DNA from 3 places in the Colwellia sp. NW0002-52-1 genome. Region 3 is predicted to be linked to each of the others. Evidence: predicted binding sites of a transcription regulator. Region 3 holds the regulator's gene; each other region holds the start of a gene.
What was found. Region 3 encodes sigma-54, which starts transcription at its own class of promoters, with help from an activator protein. Its sites were predicted from a motif close to GTTGGCACGNNNNTNGNNT; they were not measured.
Positions count from the first base shown of each region.

Region 1: a site for sigma-54 is predicted at 8,614-8,632, ahead of AC27H3_RS05730 (DUF883 domain-containing protein). Genes of this name have one in related genera too.
Region 2: a site for sigma-54 is predicted at 6,804-6,822, ahead of AC27H3_RS14620 (PEP-CTERM sorting domain-containing protein). Genes of this name have one in related genera too.

Region 1 covers NZ_BAAJLU010000004.1:21,368-32,534, forward strand. Annotated here, with positions in the region: gene AC27H3_RS05685 (MerC domain-containing protein) at 1-118, shown strand, start outside; gene AC27H3_RS05690 (dipeptidase) at 260-1,750, opposite strand; gene AC27H3_RS05695 (DUF4198 domain-containing protein) at 2,258-3,064, opposite strand; gene AC27H3_RS05700 (DUF2271 domain-containing protein) at 3,073-3,615, opposite strand; gene AC27H3_RS05705 (PepSY-associated TM helix domain-containing protein) at 3,634-4,233, opposite strand; gene AC27H3_RS05710 (TonB-dependent siderophore receptor) at 4,379-6,454, opposite strand; gene AC27H3_RS05715 (VOC family protein) at 6,841-7,221, shown strand; gene AC27H3_RS05720 (hypothetical protein) at 7,503-7,784, opposite strand; gene AC27H3_RS05725 (hypothetical protein) at 7,781-8,239, opposite strand; gene AC27H3_RS05730 (DUF883 domain-containing protein) at 8,263-8,565, opposite strand; gene AC27H3_RS05735 (AI-2E family transporter) at 8,792-9,913, opposite strand; gene AC27H3_RS05740 (aminotransferase class V-fold PLP-dependent enzyme) at 10,278-11,167, shown strand, end outside.
Region 2 covers NZ_BAAJLU010000016.1:76,381-87,547, reverse strand. Annotated here, with positions in the region: gene AC27H3_RS14665 (WD40 repeat domain-containing protein) at 1-421, shown strand, start outside; gene AC27H3_RS14660 (SlyX family protein) at 421-642, shown strand; gene AC27H3_RS14655 (DUF1272 domain-containing protein) at 764-1,012, shown strand; gene AC27H3_RS14650 (hypothetical protein) at 1,146-1,322, shown strand; gene AC27H3_RS14645 (methyltransferase family protein) at 1,449-2,075, shown strand; gene AC27H3_RS14640 (YheV family putative zinc ribbon protein) at 2,227-2,421, opposite strand; gene AC27H3_RS14635 (ATP-binding cassette domain-containing protein) at 2,563-4,464, shown strand; gene AC27H3_RS14630 (tetratricopeptide repeat protein) at 4,547-5,275, shown strand; gene AC27H3_RS14625 (DUF3149 domain-containing protein) at 5,626-5,754, shown strand; gene AC27H3_RS14620 (PEP-CTERM sorting domain-containing protein) at 6,059-6,769, opposite strand; gene AC27H3_RS14615 (hydrolase) at 7,098-8,069, shown strand; gene AC27H3_RS14610 (YheU family protein) at 8,066-8,311, shown strand; gene AC27H3_RS14605 (YceI family protein) at 8,429-9,013, opposite strand; gene cysQ (3'(2'),5'-bisphosphate nucleotidase CysQ) at 9,133-9,960, opposite strand; gene nudE (ADP compounds hydrolase NudE) at 9,957-10,514, opposite strand; gene yrfG (GMP/IMP nucleotidase) at 10,708-11,167, shown strand, end outside.
Region 3 covers NZ_BAAJLU010000002.1:240,285-251,451, forward strand. Annotated here, with positions in the region: gene kdsC (3-deoxy-manno-octulosonate-8-phosphatase KdsC) at 1-521, shown strand, start outside; gene lptC (LPS export ABC transporter periplasmic protein LptC) at 518-1,084, shown strand; gene lptA (lipopolysaccharide transport periplasmic protein LptA) at 1,116-1,595, shown strand; gene lptB (LPS export ABC transporter ATP-binding protein) at 1,596-2,327, shown strand; gene AC27H3_RS03805 (RNA polymerase factor sigma-54) at 2,388-3,893, shown strand; gene hpf (ribosome hibernation-promoting factor, HPF/YfiA family) at 3,928-4,215, shown strand; gene ptsN (PTS IIA-like nitrogen regulatory protein PtsN) at 4,245-4,697, shown strand; gene rapZ (RNase adapter RapZ) at 4,704-5,558, shown strand; gene AC27H3_RS03825 (HPr family phosphocarrier protein) at 5,564-5,842, shown strand; gene mgtE (magnesium transporter) at 6,243-7,601, shown strand; gene pmbA (metalloprotease PmbA) at 7,730-9,085, opposite strand; gene yjgA (ribosome biogenesis factor YjgA) at 9,191-9,709, shown strand; gene AC27H3_RS03845 (succinylglutamate desuccinylase/aspartoacylase family protein) at 9,792-10,940, opposite strand; gene AC27H3_RS03850 (PLP-dependent decarboxylase) at 10,970-11,167, opposite strand, start outside.

The DNA of each region.
Region 1 (11,167 bases), on a different contig from region 3:
TTTAGGTGAAAACGCTGAAAAAGCCCTTACTTTGTTGGGGGCTACGTTAATTTCAGGTGCGCATTTTTGGAATTATCGCTTATGCAAGCAGCGTAAAGAGTCGTGTGATTGTCACTAATGCTGTAGATATGTTGAATTGGTTTTGATACTAAAATAGTGACTAGTAAAAAACTGAAGCATATTTAACACAGTAAGATGAAATAGATAGTTAGCAACTTATCTTACCAAATAAAATAAGTTGCTAAGCTGAGTTTAAAGTTTATTTAGCTAATTCAACCAATACCGCAGTGTACATTTTTAAGTTTAAAACAAACTGCTCCATGGTAATAAACTCATGTTCTGAGTGACCAGTGTATTTGTTATTTGGCATTGAAGGGCCAAAGCTAACCGCGTTAGGAAATAAACGTGAGTTAGTACCACCGCCAATAGCAATCGGCTTGGCATCTTTAATACCAGTAAAGTGACTAAATACAGCTAATAACGTATCAATATGAGGAGCATCTTTTTGGACAAATGGTTCGCCAATATAGTGCTCTAACTCTTTAACATTAGCATCAAATTTGTTATTCCAATTTTGCACGGCTTGATGAATTTCTGTGGTTAATTCTTGCTTAGTTTTACCTTGTGGTCGACGCAAGTTAATGTTTAATTCAATGCTATCATCGTGCTGTTTTATTACGGTAGGCGAAAATGTCATTGGGCCCATAAAATCATCTTGATAAGCTATATTGCCGAATTTTTTACCTTCTAAACCTAAGCCAATATTGTCATTAATAAAATTAACTAACGTACCTGGGCCGTTATTCTCCCAGCGAGTATTTGATAATAAATCGGCTAAGTAAGGTATCGCATTTATACCTTCGTCAGGCTTTGAAGAATGGGCTGATTTTCCTAAGGCATTTATGGTTAATGTACTGTCTTTTAATTCAAGATCAAAACTTACGCCTTGATAACTACGGGCTTTACGCATGAGTCGTTGCAGTACAATGATATTAGCATTTTCAATAGTTACGCTGGCGTCTTCAGGAATTTGGCTACCGAAAAAACCACCGGTAAATGCGCTAATATAAGGCGATATGGTTGGTATTTCTTGCTTATTAAAGGCTAATTTTACTGTGCCATAACCTTTCTCTGCGGTTACCACGGGGTATTCAGCGTCAATAGTGATATTGGTTTGGGGTAAGTCATGGGTTTTTATATACGCCTTTAGTGGCTCCCAGTCAGACTCTTCTGCCATATAAATATAAAGCTCAATACGCTTATTAAGCTTTATTTTTTTGTCTTTTATCGCCTTCATTGCAAATAAGGCGGTAGATATAGGGCCTTTATCGTCTTCTGTTCCGCGGCCAATTAATCGTCCTGGCTCGGTAGTGGTATCAAGTTCAAAAGGTGACATCTTCCATTTTTCTGCATTAACTGGTTGTACATCGCCGTGTGTAATTATGCCAACACGCTCTTTTTGTGCGCCTAAGCCAATTACCACGACATAACCTTCATCGAGGTAATCTAAACCAAGTGCTTTTGCTTGTTTTTTAAGCTCTGCTTTAAACGCAACATGCGCCGGATTATCATCAACCGATATACCATCTTTAGCAACGGTATTATGTTTAACTAGCTCGCGTAGACTGTCTACCATGGCTTGCTGATAGGTTGCTACAGCATAGTCAGCGGTACTTTTTGCACTGTAGCTAACCTGTGTAGATTGAGTTGTGCCAGTGGCGTTAACTTCTGCGCTTAATGTTAAAGACATAAGCCCAGACGTAATAATAGATGCAGATAAAAGCGTTAGTTGTTTAAGCAAAAGGTGCTCCAGTAATTGGCGGTTCAATTTTTCTCGTCGCTATATTAACGTAAGTTATATCAAGCGGGCTAATTTATTGATCATCTTTGAATATTTTATCAGTTTACTGTCTGCATTATGTTCAGTCGCAGAAACTCTACATTGCTCAGCAATATGTTCTTATATTGCTTTGGTTTACATTATTATTGTAAGAATTAATAACAGCGTAAACTTGAATCGTTATCTTTGTAGATATTGATAAAAGTTTACTTTGTTAGCCGTTAAACTCGGATGACCGAAATGAATAGACTCAACTTTTACAGATAAGTTTAATTGTTTTTAGTAAGTGGGGTGTTCAAGAGAATAATGGGACTAACATCAAAAATTAATCTGCATTAAAATGAAATTTAAAAGGCTAGGAGTTAACCTAGCCTTAACTTAAGCTAAATTACTTAACGTCAGTTATATGTAATTAACTTATTGCAGCTGTGCTTCAAAAGTCAGGAATACGCCACCTTGCTCTTTATCTGCCAAGGCTTTGTTTTTAGCTTCTTGTTCATATTCTGCAATTAATAAATAGCGTCCGGCTTGGGATGGCGTAAAAGTAATTTCACCATTTCTGTCGGTTGTTAATTTTAATACGTTAGGGGCGTTACGGTAACGCGCAGCGTCTGGTGCAATTTCAACTTCAACACCGGCTTGCACTTTGCCATGATAAGTAAATGCAAAAGTCGCTGGCTCATGCTCTATAATTTCTGCCGGGTGTGTTTTTGGTAATAACTCTAAAAACTGGCCGTCGCTGCGGTAGTTTTCAGTAGGGTTATTCATGGTAATGTATGTTTCTACACGTGTTAGACCGTATGTAGTTTGTAAATCAGTGGCATTAGCCGGGATCATGGCTTTTAATTCTGCTTTGTTGGCACGGGCACGCTTGCGTTTATCTGCAACTTTATAGCTAGAGAAGTAACTTGCGCTAGCATTATTGGTGATTTTGTAAGTACCACTGTCTTTAATAAAATAGTCAGCCACTGATTTTCTATGAGCTTTGTAGCTTGATGAAGGGCGAGTGCTTTTGCCTGACGGCGTTAAAATGCTCATGTTATCAATACTCAATGCTTTATCAACATTAAATACTTCGTTTGAAGCGGAAGCGTCAATGGCGATCCACTCGCCTTGCTCAGACGAAAGCGTAAAGTGACTAGGTAATAACCAACGTGAATGCGCGCTAGCTTGGCTACTAATGGCAACAGCCAAGCAAAATAATAATGATTTTTTAAAGTTCATGTGAGCTCCTAAGGGTTAACAGTAAAAGTAATATCGCCAGTTTCGGCAGTTTCATTCAGGGTAAAGTGCTGTCTTTGGTTGTTGAGTGTAAAAGCTTGCTTGAGTAATACTCGGCTGCCTTTTTCTCGAACAACTTCAATATATAGTGTGTAGTCTCCTGCAAGCAGGGCTTGTTGTTGATCGTTAGTGGCTTTAAACGACAACCCAAATGTTCCAGCAGCATGGGTTGCTGAGGTTATGGCATCAACTAATTCGGCATCTTTTCGGCCAACGTTACGCCACCATCGGCGAATATCTTTCAGCCATTTAGGCTCTTTGCGCCATAGTATGAGTGTTCTAACTGGTTTTCTTTCGGTGTTTTCTATCCATGCGGCAACATAGGGAGGGTGGTATTCACCTTGTTGCTGCTTTAGCGTTAGTTTTATTTCTAAATTAGCGGGGCTGTTTTCATTAGCTTGTGCTGAGGCTGGCAAAATAAATAACAGGCTAAAAAATACCAGTAAAACTATTTTGCTGATGCTATTGGCATGGTTTGATATAAAATTATTCATAAGGGGTATAAAGTCCTTTTAGGCAAAGTAAATAATACTTAAAATAGCCAGTAATGTGCTGCTAACACTAACCATTAAAGTACGATGAAAACGTTTTTGTGGCATGGCTAAAATAAAGCCGGTGATGGCAAAAACAATAAAAAGTACGCTTGATAGATCGATAATCCAGCCCCAAAAATTACTGGTATTTCGGCCTTTATGTAAATCGTTAAGCACTGCCCACCAGCCGTAATGGGTTTGTTCATAAAAGGCGTCGCCGGTTTCAAGTTCAACGGCAATGCTGGTATTTTTCCCGGCTTGTTTAATGCTATAAAACAATTCGCCCGACATTAATTCTGGTTGAATATCTGTTAAAGAAACGCCAAAAGCTTGCTCAACTGCACGAGTAATAAGTTGCTGTTGCTTCGGTGTTACTTGGTTGTCTTTAATTGCAAACTCGGTAACGGAACTGATCGTTAGTTCATTTTCTACCACCTTAGCCTTATGACTACTAAACCATTCAGGATGGTTTAAGGTGATGCCCGTAACTGAAAAAAACAGTAACAAAGTCAGCAACGCCATTGACACATAAACGTGAATAAGCCGGGCAAGATTTAAGGTTTTTTTAGAAGGTTTCATGACTACTTGTTTCTTCATTAATGTGATTTGAGTGCGACTGAGCTATTGCTAATAAAAGCTAATAAAAGGTATATAAAGTACAAATCAGAAAAGGCGACCTACAAAAACTGTGTCGCCTTAACATGAGTTACTGACTAAATGTTCACTAGAAAGCTAATTGAGCCGCTAAGCGAAAACTAATGCCATCAGCTGCCGTTACACTCGTGGTTCCGCCACCAATCAAGTACTTTTTATCTAGTAAGTTATTAATGTTAAAGCGCAGGTTCAGTTCATGCTCTTTAATATCCATTTGATAAGTCGCACCGACATCAATGCGGGTGTAGCTGTCTTTTTTAATGGTGTTTTGGTTGTCTGCAAAGCGAGAGCCTTCGTAAAATGCACCGGCATTAAAGGCAAGTTTTTCAGTTAGCTCGTAGCGTGACCATAAAGCAGCAGACCATTCTGGTACATCAACGGGGGTATTGCCTTGATATAATGCGTCGCGTTCATATTCCGCGTCGATATTGATCAACGATGACATGATAAATAGTTTGTCATTAATGGCACCTTGAGCGCCCAATTCAAAACCTTTATGACGTTGTTCGCCTGCTTGCGTTGTGCGAGTTTCAAATGCAGAATCAATTAAATCTTCTTGAATTAACGTACCCATTTTACTGATATCAAAAATAGCACCACTTAACAAAAGTCTGTCGTCAACAAGTTGCCATTTTACGCCAATTTCACTTTGCTTGGATTCCATAGCTTCTAGCTTCATGCCATGGTTGATATCAGTATCGTTATCTAATTTTTCGCTACTTTGTGGTTCAAAACCTTCGGTGTAGCTATAGTAAATAGTGGCTTGTTCAGAAGGGTGATACAGCACACCAAATTTAGGTAAGAAAGATTCATTATCAGCACCTTCCTTGTTTTGTTTGTCATAACGACCACCAAATGAAACCTGCCAAGTATCATTAAAAGTCACTAAATCTTGCACATATATGCCGTAGTAGTCGTATTCGCTATGTGAGGTGCTATCTGGATTTTTATAACTAATATCAGGCTTTGGCGGCTCGACTTGTCCTGCTGAATAAGTAATTGCTGTGCCATTAGCTTTTACTTGGTCGTAAGAATAATCTAGAGAATTAGCACCGATTAAAAGCTGATGACTAACGCCGGCAAATTCAAACTCGCCAACAAAGTCGACAAAAGCCGTAGTAAATTGCCAGTCGTCAAAGCGATCATAAGGGTTTGAAGTATAGCTATCGCCTTCAACATTAAAAGTACTGCCATTTTTCGGCGCAGATTCAAAACGTTGGCGTTCAAAGGTTTGCTTGTTGTAGCCAAGCGTTACTTGCCAGGCATCACTAATATTATAATTAATATCAGCACCGTAGTTTTCCACGTCGATGTCGGTGAATGCCCATGACATATCACGAATAGTTTTACGGTCGCCAATTAAATCGCCGTCTTCGTTTAACCAACCACCTGTGTCTAATCCGGCTTTGTCGTTGGTATAGTCATAATGCACACTCAGTGATAAATCGTCTGAAACATCATAATCAACAACAAGTGCACCTAAGAAACGATCTCGCTCACGCTGATCGCCGTTTTGATATTCACGTTGATATGTCACATCTTGCTTGACTAAAATGCCACGATAACGAAGTGACTCATCGTCGTTCAGTGCACCACCAGCATCTAAGGTAAAACGGGTTGAACCTTCTTGGTCGGTATCTGCACCGATAGTAAATAAGGTGTTAGCCGTTGGCTTTTTAGTCACCATATTTACTAAACCACCCGGACCAGATTGACCATATAAAATGCTAGAAGGGCCTTTAATTACTTCAACCGCTTCTAAGGTTTCTATCGGTTGTTGGTAGTGTGACCAATGTTGATGGCCATCGCGTAAATAACCATTTGAAGAGCTTAGCTCAAAACCGCGTAAGTTAAACACTTCTCGGTTACGTTGCTTAGAGCCCGCAGAAAGACTAGCGTCATTGGTAAGTACTTCACCTAGAGTCGTTGCTAATTGTTCTTCAACAATAGTACTTGAAATTACGGTAACTGACTGTGCGGTTTCGAGTAAAGAAACATCGGTGCGCATGGCCCCCTTTGCTTCGTCAACTTTGTAATCATTAAAAAAACTACCTGTAACCTCAATAACTTCTAAAGGGCTGCCATTAGCAAATGCAGTGATTGGCGTTGCCATAGATATTGCCAAAAACAGCGATGAGTACTTCATGTAAATCTCCAAATTATCAACGAATATGTCCAAGTAAATGCCGTAAAGCATTAAATTCACAGTAATGATAATGAGAGTGATTATCATTTGCAATATAAATCTAGAATTTATATTAAAAAAAGTCATATAAAATCAGATGATTAATTTGATAGGTTGATTAATATACAAATAAGTATGGAAATAAACGGTTTACTATTTTACGACCTTAGCTTTTAGGGGCGAGTGATTTGTAAAATTATAAATACTCTTGTACTGGGAGCTGTTTTTCGTGCATGCTGATACTCGAAAGATCAAATAATTATTGTATAAACTCGGTATTACTGTTTTTATTCAATAGGTTAATTTTATTTAAAACAGCAAAACTATTACAAAATAGAGGAAAGCTAATGTTTAGTCATATCATGATCGGCGCTAACGACGTACAAGCATCAAAGGTATTTTATGATGCAATTTTAGGTGAAATGGGCCATAAGCCAGGTGTAATGGATGAGAAAGGGCGTTGTTTTTATTTTACGGATAAAGGTGTTTTTTCGTTAACTAAACCTATTAATGGTGAAGCCGCATCGCATGGTAATGGTTCAACAATTGGTTTTACTGCCGATTCTCCAGAGCAAGCCGACGCTTGGCATGCTACAGGGCTTGCTAACGGTGGTACCGCCTGTGAAGATGGTCCTGGCGTACGAGAAGGTGCTGCAGGTAAATTATATTTAGCTTATCTGCGTGATCCGTCAGACAACAAAATTTGTGCGTTGTTTCGAATAGCGTAAACCCAAGCTTATTTTTACCGATAATGAAGGTATTAGTTATTTAAGGTGATCGCTAGAATAGCTAATAAAAAAGACGCTGCTTAGCGTCTTTTTTATATTTACGGTTCTAGTTAAGCTAATTATTAGCTTGTTTTAAAACTAATTCTAAAACCAATAGATGTTAATGCTGATTTTGTAACGCAGAGCAGCATTGGGCGGTGAGATGAGAAGTCGGTATTAGAAGTTGGCATTTGAAGTTGCATTACTAATTAAAAATTTTTCAACAACCAATTTTATAAATACTATTCTGGCGTTTGCATTTCTTCGCCGGTTAACCAGCCATCTAAATTCGTTTTACCTAATACAACCGCCATGCTTTTAAGCTGTCGAGTAATACTTGGGGAAATTATCCCTCGTGCTAAACCAACAGTGAAAATTGCAGCTAAGCCTTTTGGTGAAGTGATCAGCGCTAAAGATTGTTCTTTTGCACGTTGGCTTTGCGATTGCTCAAGTTTGCTGAGTAATGCTAAGTCAGCAGCGCACTTATTGGCATGTTCGACCTGCTTGAATAATGATAAAATCATGAGTCACCTTTAAATACGCGTTGTGTTCGGTTAAATCCTATTTCGCGTTTTACTTTTCTCATTAGTTTTAAAGCTAATAAAATGAGTAAGGTATTTATTGCTAAAGCTATACCCAAACCTAACCACATTGAAGAAAATAAATGCATAGTACCAAGTACTATTGCTACATTGATTAAGCACCAAAGTACGGTTGCTATAACCGATGTTATAAATAATAAAATACCAAATACAGCAATGGCTTTAAGTGATATTTTTCCTTCTAACGCTGCCAGATCTAACGTGCTTTGGTACTTTTTCTGTTTAACTTTAAAAAGCTTAACAATAGCTGAGTAGGTTTCAATAAACGAAGCTTCAGCTGCTTGAAGTTGTTCACGCTCTTGCAAAAGGCGTAAGCTTTCCGCTTCAGCATCAGTGTGCTTATTGTGTTGAGCATCTGAATCTTCGTTAATCGTCACTATGTTAGCTTCCTATTTAGTTATTACTTTCTACGCAATAGGCTTGTTAGTAATACACCCGCTGCGAAGGCTATTCCGGCAGTTGCTACAGGGTTTTCAGTCGCATATTTTTTTACTGAAGACTGTTCCCATTTCTCTTTAACTTCTGCTTGCTTAGCAGCTAAACTTTCGCCACTAGATTGAGCTGCATTACGTAAACGATCTTCAGTAGATGCTGCTTTTTGAGCTAAAGTGTCAACAGATTCGTGTAAAGTCCCTTGTACTTTATCAGCTATAGGATGAGTAGATTTTGTTTGCTTATCTGTATTTGAAGTTTTAGTCGCCATGTGATTATCTCCTTTTGACATAACAGTTTTTATTAACTGGTTTAAGTGGAGCAATCATTGAGCCAAGTTTATATTTCAATTTAATTGTTATATTTCAAGGGGTTATTTTTGTGTGTTAAAACGTTTTTTTTAATCCCTGAAATATTGACACAGCAGAATGAAAACTTTACTTACTTATATTCTGCTGCGTTTAAACTAACTGTGTTTGAATAAATGTACTGCTTATTTACGCTTTGGCTTCAATAAAAGCGACCCAATGGGTAAATAAATTAAGCCGCTCTAATGTTAATTTAATAGAGACTAAAATAGGCACAGCTAGCAGTACACCTAGCATTCCCCAAAGCCAGCCAAGAAAAAATAACCACAATATAGTAACTAGCGGGTTTAGCTGCATTTTTGTGCCTAATACCATAGGTGTAAGCACCTGTGATTCAAGTACATTTACACATAAAAATGCAAAAGCAGGGGCTAATGCAAAAAATGTTAACCCAAATTGAACTGAGCCAACTAGGGTTAAAATAACAATACTTATGGCAGAGCCAACATACGGAACAAAGTTCAGGAGTCCAACTAATGCACCCCATAATATAGGATCGTCTAGACCTAACAAGGCAAACGCGATAGCGGTAACTGCGCCAAGAATAAAGTTAATAACACTGATGGTAATAATATATTTTGAAAGCACCTTTTGTACTTCATATACAATGGAGTCGAGCTTTTTCTTGTTACTGATATGAGGAAAACTTCTCGCTGCAAGATAAACTGAGGGGCCATATATCAGTAAAAAAAGAATTAATATTAAGCAACCAAAGCATTGAGCTAAAAAAATTGGCGCGCTACTAAGGCCCGAAATTAAAAGCTCAATACCGCCTTGTTTAATATGTTTTTCTACCGAATTTTCATCGCTTTTTGTTGGTGCTTTAGCTGGGGGTTTGTTACTGGAAAACATACCAAAAAAACTGAAGCCTTCTTCTTTTCTTTTGTTTGCTGCAACTTCTGCTTCTGCCTGCTGTTTTTTATTATCAAACTCATTACTTAACGTATCAATTTTCTGATTAAGTTGAACCGTAATTTTAGGGAGTAACTGCGCCCATTTTTGTGCTGGTTCGACTAACTCTGAGGCTAAAAAACTAAAAGGTGCTACGAGTAATGCCAGTAATACCACAGAAGAAACAGCGCGAGGTATATAGAAAGTTTTTAGTAGCTTAACTGAAGGGCTCAGCAATAACGCAATAAAGGCAGAAAATAAAATAGGAATGAATAAAGATTGAGCAAGGTAAAGTGTATATAAAATAGCAAGAGTAAATAACCATTTAAGTGGTTGGTGGTTACTAATAGCTGAATTCACAACAAAAGATCCTTTTGAATAATATGGCTAGAAAATATAACAGTAGGGCAGAGTGTATATTATCTTAGCAAATCTTCACAATTTTATGATGCTCTATTTACAGAGTTAATTGTTTTAAATAGATTAATTAAAATAAATGATCCTCTTGGTGTGACGTAAAGAGAGTCGGTAACAGACCTAGTCAATGGTTTAATAATGCCCAAGATAAATAAGGGCCAAATAGCTACTTATTTGGTTCTGGACTAACGGCATAACTAATTTTCAACGCTTGTATGATATTCCTAATTATTCTGCATTAAGCATTGATAGTATTCGGTATCTACGGCACTATCATGCAATATATACGATATAAAGAGACCCTAATATGGCTGGATTACTACCCAATATTGACCCCGATGGATTATTAGAATATTCCGTTGTTTACACTGATCGCGCATTAAATCATATGTCTGGTTCGTTCCAGCAAGTAATGCAAGACATATCAGCTGATTTAAAATCTGTTTACCAAGCCCACAGTACTATCGTTGTGCCCGGCAGTGGTACCTTTGGCATGGAAGCGGTTGCTCGACAATTTGCACGTGATAAAAAAGTACTCGTAGTGCGAAATGGTTGGTTTAGCTACCGTTGGAGCCAAATTTTTGAAATGGGCGGTATGCCGAGTAGCGAAACGGTATTAAAAGCACAACAAATTAAAGATGAAACTCAAGCGCCTTTTACGCCACCACCGATAGCTGAAGTCGTAGCCACTATTTTAGCTGAATCACCTGATGTTGTATTTGCCCCACACGTAGAAACGTCAGCTGGTATTATATTGCCAGATGACTACATTAAAGCGATGGCAGAAGCTGTGCACCAAGTTGGCGGCATTATGGTACTTGACTGTATCGCCTCAGGCACTATTTGGGTTGATATGCAGGCAACGGGTGTTGATGTTTTAATTAGCGCCCCGCAAAAAGGTTGGAGTGCTTCGCCTTGTTGTGCATTAGTTATGCTAAGCGAATTAGCACGCGAGCGCATTGATACAACCACTAGCGACAGCTTTGCTTGCGATCTTAAAAAATGGCTACAAATTATGGAAGCCTACGAAAGTGGCGGCCATGCATACCACGCGACAATGCCAACCGATGGCCTAACGCGTTTTAGAGATATTATTAAAGAAACCAAAGCTTATGGTTTTGAAAAAGTGTGTCAAGAGCAACAAGAACTAGGACAAAAAGTTCGCACATTGCTAGCTAAACACGACATAAACAGCGT
Region 2 (11,167 bases), on a different contig from region 3:
TTGGGATACAAAGTCAGGACAAGTAATATATCGCTTTAATCACCCGAGTAGAGTCACTATGGTGGCGCTTGATTCTAAAGGACGTTTTGCTTTTACCGCCGATAGTAAAAAATCAGCCAATATTTGGGATTTAAAAACCGGCGAGTTAATTTCTAAGCTGAAGTACTTTAATCGACAAGAGGTTTTTAGTGCCGTGCAATTTTCACCCGATGGTAGCCAATTGTTAACGGGTGCGCCTTCTCGAAAAGTCAGTATATGGGATGTTGCAACCGGAGAACGCCTTACCAGTTGGCGAGTTTTGCCACGCGAAGATATTAGACCCGCAGGCGCTGTTGTGTACAGCGTCGCATTTAGAGATAATAACCAGGTAATCACCGAAAGCTCTTCTGGATACGCCGAATTATGGCAGGTAAATAAATAGTGAAATCAGTTACAGAATTAAACCACGCAATTGAAGCTCTTGAAACTCGCAATGCCTTTCAAGATGATATTATCGACCAACTTAACCATGAAATTACCGTTCATCAAAACCAACTTGCCGAGCTTAAGCATCAAGTTTCTTTACTGGCAAATCGCATTAAAGAAAATGCTCCAGAGCAAGATGGTAAAGAAGAAATAGAACCACCACCACCGCACTATTAAAGTGGTTAGTTAACCTGATGAGTTAACGTTATATAGCAATATTTAAACATTTTTAGAGAAATTACACGGCCTAAACAACCTAATACTGAGGCCGTTTTATTTTAAAGGCCAGCCTATGTTAATGTTAAAGCCCAATTGTGAATGTTGTGACAAAGACTTACCGCCTGCAGCTAAAGATGCCTTTATTTGTACTTATGAATGTACCTTTTGTGCCGAATGTACAGCAAACGTATTACACTTTGTTTGTCCTAATTGCTCGGGTAATTTAGTCAGTCGCCCTGTTCGCCCTATTGAAGCATTAAAAAAACATCCTGCTTCTACACAGCGAGTATTAAAGCCACATGGCTGTGATAGTTATATTAAAGGTTAATATCAAGCAGCAAGAAACAAACATCAAAGTTAAATCATTAAGTGTGGCGTACAGCAAACTTGCAAATAACTTAATTGCATCGTGTGCTGATAACGTATAATTTTTAAGTTTATAGTGTTACAAGGAGTTCTATATGACTGTTTTATTTATTTTAAATATTCTAAGCATTTTTATTTGTTATGCCGTTGCTAAACACAGAGGCGCTAAAACTATTTTTTGGGCAATTGTTGGCGCTATTTTAGGGCCACTGGCTATCCCTTTTGTTTTCTTTTCAAAGCCTGAAGTTATACCTGCAACAAAAAACATTTGAGATAAAAGTATACTTTATTAAGCAAAATTTATAGTCAGTCGATTCATATTTCGCAATATTTAGTACGTCTATATTTTAAGCCGCTATATTTAAGTAACTCCACTTTACTAAACGATATATTAATAAATGATTCCTTTTGAAAATACATCAGCAATAATAGAATTTACCCGTATATATCTAGCTGTTTTTTATACTGCTGTTGCACTGTTTTATACCGTGAGAATTATCACCGCCAAGAAAAACACCCATAGTGAACTTGTGTTTCTCGGACAACCTTTTTGTTCTCATTGGTGGAACCATATGACATTTCGTTTGTTCAGAGTATTAATTTGGCTGATTTGTGTGATCAGGCTTTTTTTCCCGCCGTTAGATGAATATCTAGGTATGATTGAGAATTTCGAACATTATCTAATGCTAATACTCGGTAATGTGTTATTAACTGTTGGTTTTTTAATGACCATTATTATCCACTTTAGCATGAAGCAAAAGTGGCGTTCTGGGGTTGACCCACAAGGGCCAAACGCATTAATCACTGATGGATTTTTTAAATATTCTCGTAACCCAATTTTTGCTAGCGTGGGCTTATCACAATTAGGTTTTTTTCTCGCATTACCTTCAATATTTACTTTCGTTTGCCTTATCATTGGTTTATATACTTTATACAAACAAACCATTGTTGAAGAACAGCATTTAGTCACTATTTTTCAGGATAATTATAAAATATATCAAAGCAACGTTCGTCGGTGGATATAAGGCCGATGAAGCATTGGAAATAAACTGAGTTACCTAAAAGCTATAAGTAACAATACCTTGTATGAATTATCTAGTTACAACATCTTTTTCCGCAAATTTTCCGCAAATAAGATCAGTTTAAAGTAGTGAACATAGGTCTGTGCTTACCTGTTTATTCTTGTTTAAAAATACCAATAACTTGCTCGTTCGGTCTTACTTCTTGCACTACGTGCTCTTCTGGTTGCGACATTTGGTGTCCACAACTTACGCAAGTTACGGTTTCAACGCCGTGCTCTTTAAATAACCCCATCGTGTCCATTGCTTTACATTTTGGACAAACTGCTCCAGCTATAAATCGTTTTTTCACTTTTTTACTCAATTTTATTAAATATTTAATTAGTTTTTAATTAATTTTAGCAAGATATCTGCTCAGTGCTTCTATTTTACCTTGAACAACCCCCTAAGGAAAAGCGACAATAGCAACCTGCATTAAAATGAGACAAGATAAATGATCATAGCTACAGATTTAAGTTTAGCCCGAGGCGCAAAATACCTCATAAAATCATCAAGTTTTACTATACATCCAAATCATAAGGTTGGGCTTGTTGGGGCGAACGGCTGTGGTAAATCTTCTTTATTCGCCAGTTTATTAGGTGCATTACCTGCAGACTTGGGCAATCTATCTATGCCAACAAGCTGGAAAATCGCAACTGTAAAGCAAGAAACACCAGCATTAGAGCAATCAGCGCTAGATTACGTTATGGATGGTGATGTTGAGTTTCGCCAATTAGAGGCAAAGTTAGCGCAAGCACGCGCCGACGACAATGGCACACTTGAAGCCACTATTATTAATCAAATTGATACGGTAAATGGTTATAGTTTACCTGCACGCGCCGGCGAGTTATTGCATGGCTTAGGTTTTTTACAAGAGCAGCTAGTTAATCCGGTAAAATCGTTCTCAGGTGGTTGGCGAATGCGCTTAAACTTAGCTCAGGCCTTGATCAGCCGCGCTGATTTATTGCTACTTGATGAACCGACTAACCATTTAGATTTAGATGCCGTTATTTGGCTACAGCGTTGGCTGAAAAGATTTACCGGCACCTTAGTGCTTATCTCGCATGACCGCGATTTTCTTGATGATGTAATCGGCCAAATACTGCATATTGAACATCAAACTGCGAAACTATATTCTGGTAATTACAGTGCTTTTGAACGCCAACGTGCAGAGCACTTAGCGCAACAAGACGCACAGTATCAAAAGCAGCAAAAAGAAGTTGCTCATTTAACTTCTTTTGTTGACCGCTTTCGCGCGAAAGCCAGTAAAGCGAAGCAAGCACAGAGCCGTTTAAAGCGCCTGCAAAAATTACCTGATTTAGCGCCAGCGCATGTCGATAGCCAATTTACCTTTAGCTTTGAACAGCCTGACACTTTACCTTACCCATTATTGTCCTTAGCTGAAAGCCAATGTGGTTACAGTGATGAAGCCATTATTTTAGAAGATGTTGGCATGACCTTGGTCCCAGGTAGCCGAATCGGCCTGCTAGGTCGCAATGGTGCGGGTAAATCAACACTAATAAAATCTCTCGCCGGTGATTTAACCTTATTAAAAGGCGAACGTTATTGTGCGCAAGATTTGCGTGTGGGCTATTTTTCTCAGCATCAACTTGAGCAATTGCATTTGCCAAGCAGTGCTATAGAACATATAACGCGAGCAAAACCTGATTTAACCGAGTTACAAGCCAGATCATTTTTAGGGCGTTTTGGCTTTAGTGGCGATCAGGCGTTAGATAAAGTGGGCACCATGTCTGGTGGTGAAAAAGCGCGTTTAGTTTTGGCCCTTATTGTCTTAGAAAAACCCCAGTTATTGTTATTAGATGAGCCCACCAACCATCTTGATTTAGAAATGCGTCAAGCACTAGTACTAGCGTTGCAAGACTTTGACGGCGCAATTATTCTCATTGCTCATGACAGGTATTTATTAGAGTCATGTGTTGATGAGTTTTATATTGTTGCTAATGGTCGAGTAACCGATTTTGACGGCGATATTGATGATTATCAGCAATGGTTAAACGATGATAAAAAACAATCAGTTAAAGCCAACAAAGTTGTTTCTGAGCCACAAGTCGACAAAAAGCAACAACGTAAAGAGCAAGCTGAGCTTCGTAAAAAGGCATCACCTTTGCGTAAACAAGCCGATAAATTTGAAAAGCTCGTACAGCAAAATCAAGATGAGCTAACGACAGTAGAAGCACAACTTGCTGACAGTGATATTTATCAAACAGAGCACAAAGTAAAGCTAACTGACTTACTCAAACGACAAGCGTCACTTAAACAAAACTTGGAAACAAATGAAATGCAATGGCTTGACCTTGAAGAACAAATTGAAGAGATAATGTCGCAAGCTTTATAAATTTATTGCTACACTTAACGTATCGCAGCAAAAACTTTGTCACTGCGAGAAGTGGCGACAACACCGAACATAGGACATTATTATGAAAAAATTGACCTTACTAGCACTCAGTTTTGCTCTTTTTACCCAAAGCCCAGCTTATAGTGCTGATTTAGATTTAGGCATATACGAGCTAAACCGTGGCGAATTTAAAGCCGCAATTGCAGAATTCGAACCTTTAGTTGCCGAGGAATATGCTCCTGCACAATATCAAATGGCATTAGTTTATTTAAACGGTTACGGCGTAGTTAAAAACCCAACGAAGGCGTTAGAACTTCTACATCAAGCTGCTTCACAAAATTACTCTGAAGCACTATTCGATCTTTCTTTACTTTATAGTGAGGGAGAAGTGGTGAAAAAAGATTTGAAAACGGCTTATGCATTAATGGAAAAAGCCGCGAATAAAGACTTACCAAGAGCACAGTTTAATTTAGGTGTTATGCTGTTTAACGGTAATGGCGTACAACGCGATTACCTTCAGGCATCTCGCTGGTATCAAAAGGCGGCAGATCAAAACTATGCACTTGCACAATTTAATCTTGCCTTAATGTACTTTGAGGGCAAAGGCGTTGCTAAGAGCACAAAGATGTCTTATATCTGGAATATTATTGCGGCTAAAAATGCTTATCGCATGGCTGAAAAAAGCCGTGATATGGACGAACATAAATTATCAGTTGACGAGATTAAAGAGAGTCGTGAAAAAGCCGATGCTATTTATCGTAAAATAATCGAACAAAGAGAATTAAAGTTAAGACAAGCCTCTAACCGCTAGAGCCTAACCTATAGTGCTTTGTAAAGCATCTATACAACAATATTAAGTAAACCAAAACCCGCTCACCTTTAGCGGGTTTATTTTTATAAACATGTAAAAAATGCCGATTATCGGAGCTAAAAAATAAACCGGTATTGTTCTTGAACTTTATGCCATTAAAAAAATTCAAGGTGTTATGCCTCAGCGCATCAATCAACTTCACTAATCCCTGAAAATACTATTAATAACATAGCGATTAACATACCGAATAACATATCGATTAACCCTGAACATGATCTATATCAATAAGTATGTATTGAAGGTTCTTTATAATCTTTTTCGTACCTATTTACTTACTTTTGGAGTTAGCTATGAACTTTTTAGATATGCTTTTAAACGATCCTGTTGTCATTATGTCATTTCTTGGTTTAGCAACTGTATTAGGCATTTGTAGCTTTTATGTTTATTACTTTATAAAGCATATAAGTGAAGATAGTTAATTAGAGAAAATAGCCATTAAGTGGAAGGGCGAAAATCCCCGATAAGCGCTACAAACTTTACCGGTTATGTATGGCTGAAGTTTTAGGTTTGTCACGTTACTAATTGATGCCCTAGCAATATCTTAACAACTAGCAAGTGCGATTCTTTGTAGGCTCTATCCATTTGGGTTACGTATACTACTGAGTTGTAAGCTATCAATTACTTAAGTCTATTAGATAATTATTAAGTTTAAAGATAGTGACAAAATACTCCAATAAAAAAGCACCTAATTAGAGGTGCTTTTCTTGTCTGTCCTGAAATGTGTTAACACATGAAGGGCTTATTGTTTTTAAATCGTCTAGAAGCTAATCCCATTATCCCTAAAGCAAAGATAGCTAAAGTTGACGGTTCAGGAACGGAAGTTGCATTTTCTTGAAATGTTGTTCTATCTATTGCAGCAGTTACATTTCCATTACTTGAATATAAAGCAACACCACCAGTTATAGTAGAAAGATAATTCGCTGAAAATGTTGTTGTACCGACAGTGTATGCATCTGAATTAGTATTAGATGCACTACTATATTGAGACGTACTTACAGCATCCAAAGATATAGAAGATCCCAAATGAGTAAGTAACTGATTTGCCGGTGCAAATGCGCTAAATACGTCAGCTTCACCACCAACCCAAAGATTACCACCGGCACTTAAAAAACCACTTATTAATTGCAAGGTAGATTGGCTATACAAAGAGCCACTAGAAGCAATAAGCCAGTCAGCACCAATTAAGCTAGAGCTTGATAAGGTCATTGATTGTGAATAGCTTGCAGCTGTTTGAGTAGCAACAGAATCCCAGTTATCAAGTGACCAAGGATCAGTCGCTGAGTTCAGACCTATAACATTTTGATTACCAAATACATTGTTAAAAAAAACACTATTACTTGAGTTATTAATATTACTATCCCCAACCGCAATAATAAGTCCAGCATTTGCTTGTGATGTAACTGTTAATAATATAGCTAAAATAATTCTACGCATTTCGATTCTCTTACAGCTTAAAGTAAAGCAGAACAAGCAAGTATCGAACCAAAAGCACAAGTCGCTGTATTTTAATGGTTTTTATGGATAGCTCACTGTTTATCACCTAAGACTGTAAAAAGAACTGACAGTGTATCCACCTTATAGAGTTTTCATTCATGTCTTCTGCATTACTTTAGGGATAATCGCAAAAGACATTAAGCTTATTTGGTAAAATTTTATTAAAAATGTTACGAGTTAAACCTATCACTCACTGTAGTCAAACGGTGGGCATGGACATAGTTTTAACGTACAATAAATTTTTTGTATTACACGCTATTACCGTATTATGTTTACCAAAAGCTCTTTCAGCCCCGCTTGGTGGCTTAAAAACGCCCATTTACAAACCATTGCCGCTAAGTTTTTTAGGCGTAGCCACACCATAAATACCACTGATGAAACTTTAGAGTTGCCTGATGGAGACTTTGTTGATTTAGCTTGGACCGAAAAGGTAAACTCGAACTGTTCACGTCCTATTATTGCGATATTGCATGGCCTTGAAGGCTCTAAGAACAGTCATTATGCTAAAGGGATGTTAAGCGCTATAAAAGCACAAGGCTGGGTGGGTGTGTTAATGCACTTTCGAGGATGTAGCGGTCGCCCAAATCGCATGGCTCAATCGTATCACAGCGGACAAACCTGTGATGTTGACTATTTTAGTCAATACCTTGCTAGCAGTTACCCACAAGCAAAAAAAGCCATTGTAGGCTTTTCGTTAGGCGGTAATGTCCTGACAAAATATTTAGCAGAACAAAAACAAAATATCTATCAAGCGGCCTGTGTTATATGCGCTCCACTTGATCTTTCAAGCTGTAGTAACAGAATTAACCGTGGCTTTTCTCGTGTCTATCAAAAGTATTTAGTCGATATGCTTAGAGCGAGTACAGTGATAAAGATTAAAGCTAATTTATTAAAAAATATCGATAGAAACTTGCTGAATAACGTACGCTCTATTCGCGATTTTGATCAAATGGTTACCGCACCGATTAATGGCTTTGCTGATGTAAATGACTATTATCAGCAAGCCAGCGGTCGCGATGTGTTACAACAAATCACCACGCCGTGTTTAATTATTCATGCCACCGACGATCCTTTCTTATGTCATGTGAATACAACGGCCATTACAACTTTACCTAAACAAATAACTTTTGAAGTGAGCGCTAAAGGTGGTCATGTTGGCTTTATTAGTGGTAACAACCCACTGAAACCAAAGTATTGGTTAGAGCAACGTATACCTGAGTTTTTTACGAGATATTTATGATTATTCCATTAGAACAATTGTCAGACGACACATTAAGCGCCATTATCGAAAACTTTGTTCTTCGTGAAGGTACAGAGTACGGCAGTACAGACGTGTCGCTAGATGAAAAAATTACCCAAGTTCGCCAGCAATTAAAGCAAGGCACCGCGCTTTTGGTATATTCAGAGCTACATGAAACCGTAAATATTTTGCCAAAAGACCAATTTATTGAAGGTAGTGAAGAGCATGAAGAAAACAGTTAATACCCGTTAAGTGTTCGGATTTTAGCAATAAAAAAGGCACTGATTAAGTGCCTTTAGTTTTCCAGGTGATGCTTAAGTGATATTTAGATGGTAATTAAATGATCATTAAATAAAAAGTTAACGAGTAAATGTTACTGAAAAACTTACCGGTACTACATAATTAATACTCGGCAGAGAAGCTAACTCTTTAAGCTTATTGATACCTGCTACTACGCCGTATGCATCAGCTTGAATAAAAAATGGCTTTATTGTATTCACCAAAATTTTATCCTCACTTAATTTAATCACACTAACATCAAGCATTATAGTTTGTTGCTCGCCGTGAAAATCTAACACACCGCTAATCGTTAACTTTTTATCTTCACCAATAACTAAACTCTTTAGTAATGAAGTTTCAAGCGTTGCAGTAAAGTTTGCAGTGCTGTATGTATCGGTGTCAAATAGAAACGCTTTCATTCGTTCATCACGAATGGCAATATTCGTATTAACACTGCTCAAGTCGACACTGATATTAACTTGGGCTTGCTCAGTAATATTACCGGCAAGTTTTGAAAAACTATGGTTCTCAGCAATATTGCCTTTTTTCACTGACATAAAGCTAAGTTGAGAGTTTTCATTATCGAGCTTCCACGCTGCTAATGCAGGTAAACTCACTGTTGTTGTCAACAGTAGGGAAATTAATATTGAGGATATGTTACGCAAAATTTTCTCCATGTAAGCTAAATGATTAGCTACTGTATTGACTCAAAGCAATGCACAATATTGAACTATACGTATTGGTATAAGTGTTACTGTCTTATTACATTATGCCTGTGTCTATATTAAGTTATAAGGCGAGTCGCTTTATGAGGTTTAATAATATCTTGCCAAGGAATTTCTTTGTTCCCTAACGAGACAAAATCGGGCTGCATCAAAGTCTCACGTTGATTATAGGTTAGGGGCTTAAATTCACTGTCAATAATACTGCCCCCTGCTTGTTCGATGATACAATGACTTGCGCCAGTATCCCACTCACCTGTTGGACCAACACGTAAATAACAGTCTGCACCGCCTTCAGCAATTAAACAGTTTTTCAACGAGCAACTACCTAAAGCAACATGGTCGAAGTCGTATTTACTATTTAGATACTGCCCCATTAGATTAATATCCTGGCGACGGCTTATTGCGACTTTAATACGACGTTGGCCATCATATTTTGCCACATATATTTGGCGACTACCGGCATCGTTTTCTTTAAAAGCCCCTAAGTTATTTTGAGCATAATAAGTAAGTTGGTGATCAGGCGCATGAATAACACCTATACTGGGCCAGCCGTTTTCAACCAATGCCACATTTACGGCAAAGTCACCGCTGCCAGCAATAAACTCTCCGGTACCATCAATAGGATCTAGTAACCAATAACGAGACCATTTACTGCGCTGTGCTAATGCTAACGCTCCTACTTCCTCTGAAATAATCGGAATCTCAGGCGTTAAGCGTTTTAATTCATCCATTAAAATATCGTTTGCGGCGATGTCGGCACTGGTAACAGGGCTATTATCTTCTTTAATTTCGGCGGTAAAGTTACCGTTTTTATAATAGCGTGCGACTTCTTGCCCTGCTTTTTTGGCACTTTCAAGCGCAATTGATAGTAGTTTTTCTTGACTCATTCAATAGCTCCTAAGTGATCTTTTACCAGTAATAAAGCCGCGATACTACGCGACTCATTAAAGTCTTTCTGTTGTAGTAATTCATGATAATTCGCCAATGGCCAAGGCACTATTTCTAAGTCTTCAGGCTCATCTCCGACTAGCTTCTCAGCATAAAGATCTTCTGCAAAAAATATCGTCATTTGAGCATCAAAAAATGCAGGTGCCATAGCAACAGTATGAATTGAGGTTAATTTTTTAGCACCATAGCCAACTTCTTCTTTTAATTCACGATTAGCGGCTTGTGCTGCACTTTCGCCAGCATCGATTAAACCTTTAGGAAAGCCAAGTTCATAGGTATGGGTGCCACCGCAGTATTCTCTCACGAGTAGCATGGTGTTTTTATCCAGCATAGGAACAATCATTACTGCTCCACGACCTTTGCCATACATACGTTCATACTCTCGTTTTTCGCCGTTGCTAAAAGTTAAGTCAACTTGTTCAATCGTAAATAAATGACTTTTGGCAACCTGCTTACGTGAGGTGATTTCAGGTAGTATTTTTTTTGTTGTCATAACGCCCTTAATTGTAACAACTTAAGTGAAATGTTTTGTATATAAACGCTAAAGTTTAACCATAGCACGATAACATTGAATACATAACCATAAGGCTTGGGTATAATAGTATTTGCTTTAAATATTTATCTGTTTGGCAAATATTAGTCTCTTTGAGACATTCTATAATAAACGTGTTTCAAGGGAAAAATCTATGCTTGATTGGTCAAAAATTTCAACTGTTTTACTGGATATGGATGGCACAATTCTCGATTTACATTACGACAACCATTTTTGGCTACATCATTTACCCCAACGCTTAAGTGAATTACAGGGTATGAGTTTGCTAGAGGCAAAACAGTCGTTAATGTCGCATTATGAAAAAGTAGCGGGCACTATAGATTGGTATTGCTTAGATTACTGGGCAGAACAAACTCAATTATCTATTACCGATTTAAAGCGTGAGATACAGCACTTAATTCGATTACGCGATGACGCACATGACTTTCTTGTTGCCTTAAAATCATCGGGTCGAGATATTGTATTAGTGACTAATGCGCACCCTGACAGCCTTTCGTTAAAAATTGAGCGTACATCTTTAGATAAATATTTTAATACGCTTTACTCAACGCACGAGTTTGGCGTGACCAAAGAGTCGCAATTGCTTTGGCAGC
Region 3 (11,167 bases):
CATCAAGTACGTGGCAAAAAGCAGAAAAAATAAAACTCTTTGTTTGTGATATTGACGGTGTTTTTTCTGATGGCCGCATTTATTTAGGTAACAATGGCGAAGAGCTAAAAGCTTTTCATACCAAAGATGGTTACGGCATAAAAGCCCTAGGAGCCAGTGGTGTTGATGTTGCAGTGATCACAGGCAGACAATCCAACATTGTACAAACTCGTATGAGCGCCTTAAACGTTAAACACATAGTGCAAGGTGAAGAAAACAAACTACCAGCATTGAAAAAAATGATCGCCTCATTAAAGTTAATGCCCGAACAAGTGGCTTACATTGGCGACGACATGCCTGATTTTGACTGCCTTAATTATGTTGGCTTTAGCATAGCGGTTAATGATGCCCACCCAGCTATAGTAAACCTGTGTGATTACATCACTTATACCCGAGGTGGTTTTGGTGCAGTGCGTGAAACTTGTGATCTTATCATGCAAAGTCAAGGTACATTAGCCAATGCAACAGGTGCAAGTATATGAATCGCATAACCATTGCGACAATTTCACTTTTTCTCCTAGCGTTAACAACCTACGCCCTACTTGAATGGTTCGGAGCTAAGAAAGAAACCAGTAGCACTCTAGAAGTTGCTAATAACCCAGAATTTATTGCTGAAAACCTCAACAGCGACGTTTACAAGTCGACTGGCGCATTATCTTATAATGTTGAAGCCCAACGCATGGAGCACTATGCGCAGCTAGAAGTAACCCATTTTGAATACCCTCGTTATACCTTATACCCAAAAAATAACAAACCAACATGGCAGATAAGCGCTAATGAAGGCACACTGTATAACAACAATCGTGTAAAATTAAAAAATCGCGTACGTTTAATCGCGACTGATGAAGAAAGTTTAATACAGGAAGTACACGGAAAAAATTTAGAAATGGATCTTAAAACGAATATTATCAGCTCAGAGCAGACTATCTTAATATTAGGTAAAGGATTTACTATGTATGGCTCAGGATTAATTGTAGACTTAAACACAACACAGATGACATTGACCGAACATGTACAAACCATTTATAAAAAAATTAAAAAATAGCCTTATTGGCATAACTGCATGCGTAATATTAATGCCGCTAGTAAGTGCAGAAAAATTCAACGTAGACCAAGAAATTAAAATTTCTTCGTCGCGACAAGCTGCGGATCTAAAAAATAAAATATTCAGTTATATTGATAACGTTATTATTTCCCAGGGTTCGCTTACCATTAATGCCGAGCTCGTTCAGGTAATCACTCAAAACGAAAGCGATAATAAAATTTATATTGCTAAAGGCTCTCCAGCAACTTTTGAACAGACATTGCAAGACGGTAGCCCAATCAACTTACAAGCAAATGAAATTAGATATGAGCCACACAAAAATACCGTTGTAATTTCTGGTAATGCTTTGCTGCGTCAAGAAGGCAGTGAAGTTAGCGGCAGTAAAATTACTTATAACTTTGAAACTGAGTATGTGAATGCCGAAAGTTTAGAAAATGCCAAAGTTGAAACTGTGCTACAACCTAAAAATAAAACTGAATTGCCAAAAAAATCTAAGGAAAAGCAAGAGTAAATGTCTATTTCAACCTTATCAGCCACCGGACTTGCTAAAGCTTATAAAGGCAGAAAAGTCGTTAAAAATGTCAGTATGAAAGTTTCTGCTGGGCAAATTGTTGGTTTATTAGGACCTAATGGCGCAGGTAAAACTACTTCATTTTATATGATTGTTGGATTAGTCAATAACGACAGTGGTTCCATAGTATTAAATGATGAAGATCTGACTTTGTTGCCAATGCATGAGCGTGCTCGAAAAGGTATTGGCTATTTACCTCAAGAAGCTTCAATTTTTCGTAAACTTACGGTTTATGACAACATTATGGCCATTTTACAAACGCGTAAAGCATTAAATGATGTAGAGCGAGAAGAAAAGCTTGAACATTTACTCGAAGAATTTAACATCAGTCATATCAAAGACAACTTAGGTATGAGTTTATCTGGCGGTGAACGCAGACGCGTTGAAATAGCACGAGCATTAGCTGCAGATCCAAAGTTTATCCTGCTTGATGAACCTTTTGCGGGTGTTGACCCTATTTCGGTAGGTGATATAAAAAAAATTATCCTACACTTAAAAGAACGCGGCATCGGTATCTTAATTACCGATCATAACGTTAGAGAAACTCTTGATGTTTGTGAGCATGCTTATATTGTTAGTCATGGTGAGCTTATCGCAGAGGGAAACTCTAATGAAATACTTGCAAATCAACACGTAAGAGATGTATACCTAGGTGAACAATTCACGTTATAGTGAGTAACATAATCACGCGGTAATACTATCATGTACTTGAACAGGGAAATGAAAACGTAAATGCGTCCTACTCTGCAACTCCGTATCGGACAACAATTAACGATGACCCCGCAATTGCAGCAGGCTATAAAGCTGTTGCAATTATCAACTTTGGATTTACAACAAGAAATTCAAGAAGCTCTTGAAAGTAATCCACTCCTTGAAGTTGACGAATCGCCAGATAATAATTCAGAAAGTACTCCTGATCACCTCGAAGAAGGTTACTCTGCAGGTGTTAATGAGAGTGCTGAAATATCATCAGATGGCAGCGAAGACTCTGCACCAACAATTGATGAGATAAGCTCTTCAGAAGGCTTAGCAAAAACTGACATTCCTGAAGAATTAAACGGTGATACAACCTGGGATGACAATTTCAGCGCAAGTGCGAGTAGTGGCGGTGTGGGCGTTGCTTCAGAAGACTACACCTATCAGGGTGAAACTAAAGATTCCTTACAAGACCACCTAATTTGGCAGATGGAGCTCACTCCTTTTAGCGATACCGATAGAGCCATTGCTGTTGCTATTATTGAGGCCGTAGACGAAGCAGGATACTTAACCGTTAGCGCAGAAGAAATACTAGAAAGTGTTGGCATTGATGATGTAGAGCTCGACGAGATTGAAGCTGTACTGAAACGAATCAATGTTTTTGACCCGGTTGGAGTAGCTGCTCGCTCAATTCCTGAATGTTTGCTTATTCAACTTAACCAGTTTTCAAAAGATACGCCGTGGCTCGCTGAAAGCAAACTAGCCGTTACCGAGTTTATCGACTTACTTGGTAATCGTGATTATCGCCAGCTTATGCGTAAATTACGCATAAAGGAAGATCAATTACGCGAAGTTATCCGTTTAATCCAATCTTTAGACCCTCGTCCGGGTGATAGCGTAATCAAAAGTGAAGAACAATATGTTATTCCTGACGTATCTGTTGAAAAGAAAAATGGCCGCTGGACCGTTGAACTCAATCCAGATACCGCGCCAAAGTTATCGGTAAACCAGCAATATGCAGCTATGTCTCGCACGATGAAATCATCTGCAGATAGCCAATTTATTCGTTCAAATTTACAAGAAGCTAAATGGTTTATCAAAAGCCTAGAGAGCAGAAACGACACCCTATTAAAAGTGTCTAATTGTATTGTACAGCGCCAGCAAGGCTTCTTTGAACATGGCCCTGAAGCTATGCGCCCTATGGTTCTAAATGATATTGCCGAAGCCGTAGATATGCATGAATCAACTATTTCTCGTGTTACTACACAGAAGTATATGCATACACCCCGGGGAATTTTCGAGCTAAAATACTTCTTCTCAAGCCATGTAAGTACCGAAAATGGTGGTGAATGTTCATCAACTGCTATTCGTGAACTGATTAAAAAACTTGTCGCCGCAGAAATACCTGCAAAACCATTAAGTGATAGTAAAATTGCTGATGTATTAGCAGAGCAAGGTATAAAGGTAGCAAGGCGTACCATTGCCAAGTATCGAGAGTCACTTTCCATACCGCCATCAAATCAACGTAAAAGCTTACTGTAGGCGGTTGCATTCACCCAAAAGAGGAATTAAGCATATGCAAATTAATCTTAGTGGACACCATGTCGATGTTACCGACTCATTACGTGATTATGTAAATGAAAAGTTCGAGAAACTGGAGCGCCATTTTGAACATATAAATAATGTTCATGTGGTTTTAACCGTAGAAAAGTTAAATCAAATTGCTGAGTCAACGGTGCATTTAAGTGGCTCAGAAGTACATGCGAAAGCGGAGCATAATGATATGTATGTTTCAATTGATGCATTAATTGATAAATTAGATCGCCAAATATTGAAATACAAAGGCAAAATCAACAAACATTAGCGCCATGTCGCTTTAGGTTTTATAAGTTTATGAAGTTGCAAGACATCTTAACTCTAGACTGCACTATTTGTGCTGCTCCGGGTTCCAGTAAAAAACGTATTCTAGAATACTTAAGTAGTCTGGCTGCCGAAAAATTGCCTGAACATGATACATTTCAGCTTTTAGAGAGCCTTGTAAAGCGCGAGAGAATGGGTACAACAGGTATAGGAAATGGCATAGCAATACCACATGGACGCATAGACAATACCTGTCAACCGGTTGCCGTTGTTATTACAACAGAAGAGCCCATTGACTTTGACGCTATAGATAATCGCCCTGTAGATATTTTTATCGCGCTATTTGTGCCTGAAAACGAATGTCAGAATCACCTATGTACTCTGCAAAGTATTGCTAAAATATTTCGTGAAAAGCAATTTTGTAAAAAAGTGCGTAAATGTCAAAATAACCAAGAATTGTTTCAGTTAATTCAACAGGCGAGTTAAACCTCAATGAAATTAATTATTGTCAGTGGCCGTTCAGGGTCAGGTAAAAGTGTTGCGCTGCGTGTATTAGAAGATTTAGGCTACTATTGTGTTGATAACATACCGGTCAATTTATTGCCGGCTTTAATTCATACCGTTATTAATGATTATGAAACTGTTGCCGTAAGCTTAGATGTTCGAAACCTACCCGCTGATCCAAACGATGTTCCAGAAATTATTGAGTATTTGCCAAACGCCGTTGAATTAAGCCTTCTATATCTCGATGCTGATGATAGCGACCTTATTCGACGTTTCAGTGAAACTCGTCGTTTGCATCCACTTATTAGACAAAATATAGCCCTAGATCAAGCAATGGCGTTAGAGAAAAAGCTGCTTGAACCTATTGCAAGTCGTGCACATTTATATATCAATACCAGCCAATTAACTCCACACCAGCTAGCTGACTTAGTGAGAGAACGGGTTTTAGGTAAAAAATCGGGTTCTATGGTGGTAGTTTTCGAATCTTTTGGCTTTAAGCATGGTGTACCACAAGATGCAGATTATGTCTTTGATGCACGGTTTTTACCAAACCCATTTTGGGATAAAGAACTTAAAGGCTACACCGGCTTAGACAAACCAGTACAAGACTTCCTCGCTAGCCAACCCATAGTCACTAAATTTATTTGGCAAATTAATAGCTTTATGATGACTTGGTTGCCGCACTTAGAAAGAAATAACCGTAGTTATATTACCATTGCTATTGGTTGTACCGGCGGTATGCATCGTTCCGTATATATTACTGAACTGCTTGCAAATAATCTGCGTAAAGAACGTAAAGACGTACAGTCTCGTCATCGTGACTTACCTGTTGCTAGTAGCTAACGCTGATGAATATACAAGCCAGTCGCAATGTATTAATTATTAACAAGCTTGGGCTACATGCCCGAGCGGCAACTAAACTGGCACAGTTGAGCCAAAAATTCACCGCTAAAGTCACTATTGAATTAGATGAAAATCATGCAGATGCAAATAGTATTATGGGCTTGATGTTGCTTGCCGGCGCGCAAGGAAAAACCGTTAAAGTAGTGGCCACCGGTGAAGATGCAGAATCTGCTCTCGATGAAGTTTGCCAACTGTTTAGTAATAAATTTGATGAAGCTGAATAACAGTACTTCGATTAATTCAATACTTTGTTAAGTCAATAAAAAAGCTGCGAAATATCAAAAATTACGGTAAACTCAACCCGTTAAATATTAACATTCGATACCCTATAAAATAATGAATTAGCTAACTTATCGTTAAAGTTGGTAATTTAGCACAATCGAATTACCTCAAGCATATTCATAATAGGCGCTGCCTGAAAAATCGAAATACTTTACATTTTGATTTAATCGAATTTTTACCCAATAGGCATCATTTAATAGAACGTTAATAATAGCCTTTTATAATTGAGGCCATTTAACTGTTTGGGTCAACGTCAGCTGTAATTAGCACAGCCGTAAATAACACCCGACAACAAATTTATCTTTAATAGTTTTCATTTTTGTAGCGGCAAAAGGTAAAAATATGCCGGAAGTTTCCGAACAAGAATACAGTCATCAACGCCTACAACAGGTAAATACTGCCCTCGATAGCGGTATGTTTGTCTATGTCAGAAAATTACTGCAAGACATGCCGGCATACGATCTTGCCCTACTTTTAGAGTCGTCTCCTAGCAAAAGCCGAATGGCGCTTTGGCAGTTAATTGATGCTGATCATCATGGTGACGTACTCGAAGAACTCAACGAAGAAGTTCGAAAAAGTATTCTTAAAAACATTAACCCTGAAAAGCTTGCTGCCGTTGCAGAAGGTATGGACGTTGATGATTTAGCAGAAGTCTTCAGAACATTACCTGACACTGTTTATCAAGAAGTATTGAACGCCATGGACTGGCAGGATCGCAGCCGTGTAGAAACAGCGCTCTCATTCGAAGAAGACACTGCCGGCGGTATCATGAATACCGATACCATTTCTATTCGGCCCGATGTTACGGTAGATGTGGTGTTACGCTATTTACGTTTACGCGGCAAGTTGCCAGAAGCAACCGACTCTTTCTATGTTGTTGACCGTGAAGATCATTTCATCGGTGCAGTTTCTTTATCATCCATAGTAACCGCTAAAGCCGAAACTATTATTTCACACCTAATAGATAAAGATATTCAAGCGATTACCGCGGATCTAAACGAAAAAGATGTTGCGCAGTTATTCGAACGTTACGATTGGTTCTCTGCACCAGTAATTGATCACGAAGGTCGCCTGCTTGGCCGTATTACAGTCGATGATGTCGTTGATATTATTCGTGAAGAAGCCGAGCATTCCATGATGAGTATGGCGGGTTTAGATGACGAAGCCGATACCTTTGCCCCAGTGCTAAAAAGTACACAACGCCGCTCTATTTGGTTAGGCGTGAATTTAATTACTGCGCTAATGGCCGTTGCTGTTTCGAGTATGTTTGAAGGTATTTTAAATCAATTGGCTATTTTAGCTGTGCTTAATTCGCTTGTCCCTAGTATGGGGGGTGTTGCTGGTAATCAAACGTTAACGCTAGTTATTCGTGGTATGGCACTTGGCCATGTTGGTGAAAGTAATTCACGAATACTATTATATAAAGAGTTAGCCATCGGCTTTTTTAATGGTTTAATTTGGGCAGTATTAATTGCTTCAGTGGTAGCCATTTGGCAGCAAGATCTTATGCTAGGCGCCATTATCGCTTTTGCGATGCTAATGAACATGACCGCGGCCGGTATTGCTGGTGTTACCGTGCCTCTTATGCTGAAAAAAATGAACATTGACCCTGCATTAGCCGGCAGTGTTATTTTAACAACCGTAACCGATGTAGTAGGTATATTCGCCTTTTTAGGCACAGCAACGTTAATGTTAGGGTAATAAAAAAGCTGACAGTTTTAAGCTGTCAGCTTTCAGTAAATACAAAAGATAGCTTTCAGTTTAAAGCTATCCGTTAGACAAGCTGCCTTTTACTGACAGCTTACAGCTCATAACTTGAAACTTTTTTGTTAGCTTCCTGCTATTTGCATTTCATTAATAATAATTGAACCGGTGCGAATGCTACCCCGCATATCGGTATCGTTACCTATTGCGACAATACCTGAGAACATATCCTGTAATTTACCGGCGATGGTAATTTCATCCACTGGATAAGCGATTTCACCATTTTCAACCCAAAAACCTGCTGCACCTCTTGAATAATCGCCAGTAACAACATTAACACCTTGGCCCATTAATTCAGTGACTAATAAGCCCGTGCCTAAAGTTTTTAACATCGCATCAAAATTACCACCTTTGCCTTCACCTTGAATACCAAGTTGCCAGTTATGAATTCCGCCAGCATGACCGGTTGTTTGTAGGCCCATTTTACGGGCTGAGTAACTGGTTAAAAGATAAGTAGCTAAATTGCCATCAGTAATAATTTCACGATCAATAGTCGCAACACCTTCAGCATCAAATGCGCCACTGGCTAAAGCTTTTTTCAAATGTGGACGTTCGCTAATACTTAAAAACTCAGGAAAGATTTTTTTGCCTATTGAATCCATTAAAAATGACGATTTACGATACAAGTTGCCACCACTAATCGCAGCGATAAAATGCCCAAAAAGTGTATTGGCAATATCAGCACGAAACATAACAGGCACCTTAGTGGTTGCTAATTTACGCGCACCTAATCTTGACAATGCTTCGATAGAAGCTTGCTGGCCTATTTTAGCGGCACTTTCCATGGCATTAAATTCACGACTAACGGTATAAGCGTAATCGCGCTGCATATCATCACCTTCATTGGCGATCATCACACAACTTAAACTGTGACGTGTACTTGGGTAGCCTACGATTTGCCCATGACTATTACCGTAAACTTTAAAACCTTCAAAACTTGCTAAGGTAGCACCATCTGAATTAGTAATGCGTTTGTCATAAGCTAAAGCGGTATCTTCACATTCTTTTGCTAAGCTAATAGCTTGCTCTGTGGTTAACTCTTGCGGGTGATATAAGTCCAAATCTGGCGGATTCATGGCTAAGAGTTCTTTATCAGCCATGCCCGAGCATTCGTCAACTGAAGTATATTTTGCGATATTAACCGCCGCTTCAATCGCTTGCTTTAAGGCTTTCTCAGATAAATCCGCTGTTGAAGCACTACCTTTACGACCACCTTTATAAACAGTAATCCCTAAACCACCATCATTAGTGAATTCAACATTTTCAACTTCACCTAGGCGTGTACTCACACTCAAGCCTTGTTGACGACTCATTGCTACTTCAGCACCATCGGCTCCCAGTGATTTAGCCATAGACATGGCGTCATTTACACGCTTTTTAACGTGTTCTATTTGCATTTGGATACTATCAGAATCGCTCATAGGTAAATTATTTCTCATATTTTATCGATACAAACTACAGGAATGTTTTTGCTGCTCCTGCTTTGTTGTATACTATAGGTAATTATCACTTTAATACTTAACATTATGCCCCACTCTGCTAACGATATCGATGAATTAGAAGAAGAATTACTAAGTAAGTCGGAAATAAAACGCGAAATGCATCGACTGCAAGATTTTGGTCTTGTCCTCGTCAAAATGTCGAAACATCAACGCAGCAAATTACCTTTATCTGATGATTTGAAGGCCGCAATGTTATTAGCGGACAAAATTACCAATAAGCATGAAGCTTTACGTCGCCATGTTCGCCACATTGCCAAAATATTAGCTGAAACAGATCTTGAGCCCATAAAACAAGCAATGGATGTTATGGCAAATAAACATCAGCAAGAGTCTGTTAAGTTTGAAAAACTTGAAAAGATGCGTGATGAGCTTATCGCAGAAGGTAATGAGCCTATTGAAGCATTACTCGCTGAATATACTAGCATGGAAAGACAAAAGCTGAGGCAGCTAGTGCGCCAGGCGAAAAAAGAGCACAAAGCTGAAAAAGTGGGTAAGCATTACCGTGATTTATTTGCTTATTTAAAAGAGCACGTAGTTTTTTAAAACAATATAAATGCCAAAACAATGTAAAAAACGCCTTGATACTATCAAAAATCAAGGCGTTTTTGTTTTTAAATCTTGGTCATTATAAAATACTGTACTTACTAAATACTTTATAAAGCTCTGTACCTTGATTTACACTCGCCGAGGCAAAATGCAAAATAGGAATAACACTGTGATCTAAGTTGATATAGTGCAAAGGATCGCCGTCACCGTAATTGTCCATGCGAAGAATCCGCGCTAAAGGTTCACCAGCAGGTAAAGGTTTTCCAAATTCAGCGAGATAATCCACCATACCACCCATTGGCGAATACAGCGCTTTGTAGTCCTCTAATAAACAACTATATCTTGTCATGGCTTTGGGCTGATATTGCTCAGTATTAATGACACCTTGGTATTGTAAATAACTTAAAATACCTAACGCATCTTCATGGGCAACATCTAAATCAATTTGCTCTTGTGAACCAAGCTCTACCGTAAAGCTCTCTTTAATAATCGCGTTTATTCCCTGATTAGACTCCGTTTTTGTGATCGGAAAATCTCGACCTAACTCAGCAAGTTTTGACTGTAAATACCACCAAGGACAAAAGGTGGCTTCATCCAGTGCGCCATCAAAGCCATTTGGGATAAATAGCACATGGGGGATATCAAAATACTCAGCACTTGCTCTGGCATAATCAGGGCAATACAAGTGCTTACTTGATATTGGCCCGGTATGTAGATCTAAGACAAGATCGGCTTGATGCGCTAACAACTGCAGCTGGTATGCAATACGTTGACCTGTCGTAATTCCGTATACCGTGTGATTGAGTTTTTGTGATACTTGCTCAACCATTAACGCTTGAAAAGCTTGCGCTATTTCGGCATTTGACTGAGTTAAATGCGCTTGAGCAAACGGCTCAATAATACTTTCGTCAAAATGGTACATACGATTCCAGTTTACCCCGGTAATGGGGTCAAACCGTCCTAGCGTATACTCTCCATTTTTATGATTGCAGCCGACAGGGTTTGCATAAGGCACAAGTGTAATACTGCCTTTTAATTCAATGTTTTTTAACAACTCTAACAGCTGAAAAATAACCGCATTACCTTGTACTTCTGCGCCATGCATATTGGCTTGAATATACACGTTAGGCCCTTGGCCGCTACCTTTAATGCGATAAACGGGTACCGTAAGTGCTGCCCCACTGGCCATTTCACCAACATGCATGACCTCTTTGCTAATTAAATTCATAGTTAACCTTAAGTTAGGTGTTGACCATACTAACGTAAATACCAAGTAGCCGGTTGAGCTACACGTATTTGCTCAATTTTACCTTGTTCAATAACATATTCAGCCGCTATTGGATGACAAAGGAAAAATGGCATACTTTCAGTAAACCCATAAGCGCCGGCTAAACCAAAAATTAATTGGTCATCAATGCCCACATCATTAGCTATTGCCAAAGTTCCTAGTTTATC